Regions from separate parts of the Dyella humicola genome, predicted to be linked through region 2. Evidence: predicted binding sites of a transcription regulator. Region 2 holds the regulator's gene; the other holds the start of a gene.
What was found. The regulator sigma-54, encoded in region 2, starts transcription at its own class of promoters, with help from an activator protein. The targets are predictions, from matches to a motif close to TGGCACGNGCNTTGC.

Region 1: a site for sigma-54 is predicted at 1,059-1,073, ahead of OUZ30_RS19080 (flagellar basal body-associated FliL family protein). Genes of this name have one in related genera too.

Annotation. Positions count from the first base shown of each region.
Region 1 is NZ_JAPDPC010000004.1:141,439-143,821, forward strand. Features, by position in the region: gene OUZ30_RS19075 (flagellar hook-length control protein FliK) at 1-1, shown strand, start outside; gene OUZ30_RS19080 (flagellar basal body-associated FliL family protein) at 1,143-1,643, shown strand; gene fliM (flagellar motor switch protein FliM) at 1,662-2,383, shown strand, end outside.
Region 2 is NZ_JAPDPC010000004.1:34,116-36,498, reverse strand. Features, by position in the region: gene lptB (LPS export ABC transporter ATP-binding protein) at 1-705, shown strand, start outside; gene OUZ30_RS18575 (RNA polymerase factor sigma-54) at 818-2,281, shown strand.

The sequences.
Region 1 (2,383 bases), 110 kb from region 2:
AGCTTTGCCTTGTCGCTTCCGTTTTGACCGCGCAGGCGCCGAGCGACTCGCTTCTGCTCCTTCTCCCCCCCCGGGGAGAAGGCTGGGATGAGGGGCGAGTGCTTGCGATATCGCGACAACCGAGCCTCTCCGCCAGCTTGCCGCTTACGCAGCGGGCGTTTCGATCGCCTGCCGGCGCTCGAGTCACTTTTCTTTTGCTGGCCCAAAAGAAAAGTAACCCAAAGAAAATGGCCTAAAAGGCTCATAGCATTCCGCGGCATACAAGCCCTGCAGCCTGCGGCAAGCCGGATGCGTGACGTGCTACCTCTGGGGGCGCGGCTACGCCGCGTGGCGCCGTGGCGCAGAGGGAGTGGCAGCATGGCGTGGCATACGAGCGCCGGAGGCCACTGCAAGCCGGATCGGCTACGTGCTACCTCGTGGCGTGCGGCTATACCGCGAAGCGCCGGGACGCAGAGGGCTTAAGGCTCGCGCGTACGCCTGCCTAAGCTGTGCTGGTGTCGGCAGAGCGTGCTTGCTGGGGGGGCTTTAAGTCCTCAGTACAACGCCGCCCCGCGGTGTAGCCGCTGTCCCTCGGCAGCGCGTTAGCTAGCCGGTTGCCTCGGGCTGCCAGGTTTGTATGTCGCGGCACGCTGCGCCCCCTCTACGCCACGGCGCACCGCGGGGTAGCCGAAATCCGCGAGGTAGCACGCTACGTCTCCGGCTTGCCGCAGCCTCCATGGCTTGTATCCCTCATCACGCTAAGAGCCTGTCAGGCCATTTCTTTGGGTTACTTTTCTTTGGGCCAGCAAAGAAAAGTGACTCGAGCGCCGGCAGGCGATCGAAACGCCCGCTGCGTAAGCGGCCAGCTGGCGATAACGCTCGGTTGTTGCGCCGTCGCAAGCACCCGCCCCTCATCCCAACCTTCTCCCCGGAGGGGAGGAGGAGCAGAAGCGAACCCGCGACAACCTTCCGACAACCGTCGCCAACACGTCGCGACCAATCCCCGACGCGCGTCAAGAAAGCGCCGCAAACACCTTCCGCGAACCGGAAAACCCAGCAACCACAACGTTTCCCATCGATGGCATGGCGTTTGCTATCCATGGGTAAGGGGCGCCTCCCGGAGGGGCGTCGACGCATCGTGACTGATAGGGATTGGGGTTGGCATGGCTCAGAACGAGCAAGGTTTTGAAGCACCGGCAGCAGCAGCGACCAAGCGTTCGTCGCCGCTGATCTGGGTGATGGCTGTGGCAGTGTTGGCGATGGCTGGCGTATGTGCGTACGTGCTGATGGGGCAACGTCATCAATGGGCAGCGGAACCTGCCGAACCCAAGGTGGCAGAGTCCAAGCAGGAGCAATACCTGCCGCTCGACCCGCCGTTCGTGGTGAACTTCCGTGACGACCAGTCCATGCGTTTCCTCCAGGTCGGCGTCAGCCTGATGTCGCACGACGCGGCGGCGTTGGCGGCGGCGAAGGACGCCGAGCCGGTGATCCGCAACGCGCTGGTGATGCTGTTCAGCAGCCAGGACTACGCGATTCTCAGCGACTCCGCGGGTAAGCAGAAGTTGCAGGCGCAGGCGCTGGCAGCCGTACGCAAGATTGTCGGTGACCGGCTCGGTCGCCCTGGCGTCGAAGCACTCTATTTCACCAGTTTTGTGATGCAGTGACGGGCGGGCGCACAGTCCATGAGTGATCTCCTTTCGCAAGAGGAAATCGACGCCCTCCTTGATGGCGTCGAGGGCGGTGCCGTCGAGACAGGCAACGACGAGCCGTTGCCCACCGGTGAAGTCATAACCTACGACTTCACCCAGCAGGATCGCATCGTCCGCGGTCGCCTGCCCACGCTGGAAATGGTCAACGATCGCTTCGCGCGCTTCTTCCGTAGCGCAGTGTTTGGCGTGCTTCGCAAAACCTGCGAAGTGTCGGTGCTTGGCGTGAAGATGATCAAGTTTGCCGAGTACGTGCATGGGCTGGCCGTGCCGAGCAATCTCAACCTGGTGCGAATCAAGCCGCTGCGCGGCACCGCGCTGGTGGTGATGGAGCCGCGCCTGGTCTTCACCGTGATCGACAATTTCTTCGGTGGCGATGGGCGCTTCCACGCGCGCATCGAAGGACGCGATTTCACCGCCACCGAGAACCGTGTCATCCAGATCATGCTGACCGAGTTGTTTGCGTCGATGGTCGAGGCGTGGGCGCCGGTGCTGCCGCTGCAGTTCGAATACATGAACTCGGAGATCAATCCGCAGTTTGCCAACATCGTCAGCCCCACGGAAACCGTGGTGGTGTCACGCTTCCACGTCGAGCTGGATGGCGGCGGCGGCGAAATCAACCTCACCCTGCCGTACGCGATGATCGAGCCGATCCGTACGTTGCTCGATGCCGGTGTGCAAAGCGATCGCGTGGATCG
Region 2 (2,383 bases):
GGGCTACAAAAGAGTTTCAAGGCGCGCCAGGTCGTACGCGACTTCGCCTTCTCCATTCGCGAGGGCGAAGTGGTCGGCCTGCTCGGTCCCAATGGCGCCGGCAAGACCACCTGTTTCTACATGGTGGTCGGCTTGATCGAGGCCGATGCTGGCGTCATCAAGCTCGACAAGCAGGACATCACCGGCCTGCCCATGCATTCACGCGCCAAGCTCGGCATTGGTTACCTGCCGCAGGAAGCCTCGGTGTTCCGTCGGCTCAGCGTCGCCGACAACATCATGGCCGTGCTGGAGCTGCGTGAAGGCTGGGATGAAAAGCGTCGTACCGCCGAGCTGGAAAGTCTGCTGGACGAATTGAAGATCGCGCACATCGCCGACCAGAAGGGCATCAGCCTCTCCGGTGGCGAACGTCGCCGCGTGGAGATCGCCCGCGCCTTGGCCGCGCATCCCCGCTATATGCTGCTGGATGAGCCCTTCGCTGGCGTCGACCCGATTTCGGTGGGTGAAATCCAACGCATCGTGCGCCATCTCAAAGAGCGCGGCATCGGCGTACTCATCACCGATCACAACGTGCGTGAAACCCTTGGCATCTGCGACCGCGCCTACATCCTCAACGATGGTGAAGTGCTCTCGCGCGGCACGCCAGCACATATTCTTGCCGACGAGAAGGTGCGCGAGGTCTACCTGGGTCGCGAGTTCCGCCTGTAACAGCCCAGCTACAGCAGTAAATCAGAGGTAGTACACGATTCCGCCTTTGACCTATGGCCGACCCTGGGCACAGGCGTTAGGATGACCCGGAAGTACATCCGACCCGGCTGGCATGAAACCCGGACTGCAGTTTCGACTCAATCAGCAGCTCACCCTGACGCCCCAGTTGCAGCAGGCCATACGCCTACTGCAACTGTCGCAGCTAGAGCTGGAGGCCGAGCTGCGGCAAATCGCAGAGGGCAACCCGTTGCTCGAGTTTTCCGAGGACAACCCGGAAGACGTCGATGGCGACGAGCGCGAGGTCGTGGATCTGCTGCCGGCCAGCAGCACCAGCACCTCCAGCAATGACACCGTGGACGACGCCGAAGCGCCGGAGTGGAGCGACAGCGACGGTGGCGGCGAAGATCCCATCGACTTCTCCAGCAGCGGCAGCGCCACGCGCAACAACGGCAATGCCGATGACGACGGTTTCGAGCCGCAAAGTGCCGCGGCGGAAACGCTGCAGGAACACTTGTTGTGGCAGCTCAACCTCACGCACATGAGCGTGCGCGAGCGCACCATTGCCACGGTGCTGATCGATGCGCTCAATTCGGACGGCTACCTCACCGAAACCATGGAGGCGCTGATCGGCGCCTTGCCGACGGATCTGAAGGCCAGCGCGGCGGAAGTGGAGAACGTGCGGCGTGCGCTGCAACGCTTCGATCCCACCGGCGTAGCCAGCCTGGATTTACGCGACTGCCTTCGCGTCCAGCTCGAGCAATTCGATGCCGACCTGCCACAGCGCGAACTGGCGCTGCGCATCGTCGAAGGCGAACTTGAGCTGCTTGCCCGCAACGACATCGCACGACTCGCGCGCAAGCTACGCGCCAGCGAGGACGACACCGCGGCGGCCGCCGTGCTGATCCGCAGCCTCGATCCACGACCTGGCGCCGCGCTGGACGTTACGCCGGTGGAGTACGTGGCACCGGATGTCTATGCACGCAAGGACGGCGGACGCTGGCGCGTCAGCCTCAATCCCGACTGCCAGCCCCGACTTGGACTCAACCAGCACTATTGCGGGCTGATCGCGCAGGCGCGCGGCACCGATGCCAGCTGGATGCGTGGCCAGCTGCAAGAGGCCCGCTGGCTGATCAAGAGCCTGGAATCGCGCGCGGAAACGCTGATCAAGGTGGCCGAGGCCATCGTGCGTCGGCAAAGCGCCTTCCTCGATTACGGCCCTGAAGCGATGCATCCACTGGTGCTGCGCGAAGTTGCCGAGGAAGTGGGCATGCACGAGTCGACGATATCCCGTGTGACCACGCGCAAATACATCCATACGCCACGCGGTACTTTCGAACTGAAGCACTTCTTCTCCAGCGGCGTCTCCACCGAAGACGGCGGCAGCGCCTCGGCCACCGCCATCCAGGCCATGCTGCGCAAGCTGGTCGACGCTGAAGATCCGCGCAAGCCGCTTTCCGATCAGGCCATCGCCGAGGAGCTGCACCGCAAGGGCATTCAGGTGGCGCGCCGCACGGTAGCCAAATACCGCGAGGGCATGCGCATCCCCAGCTCCAGCGAGCGCCAGCGGGCAAGCTGATCACTCTGCGACGAAGCATCTCGGGAACTTGCCGGGATAAAAGACGTCCCCATTAAAGGAGAGAGTCCCGCCGGAGGAAAACCTGTCATGTCCAACTCGTGA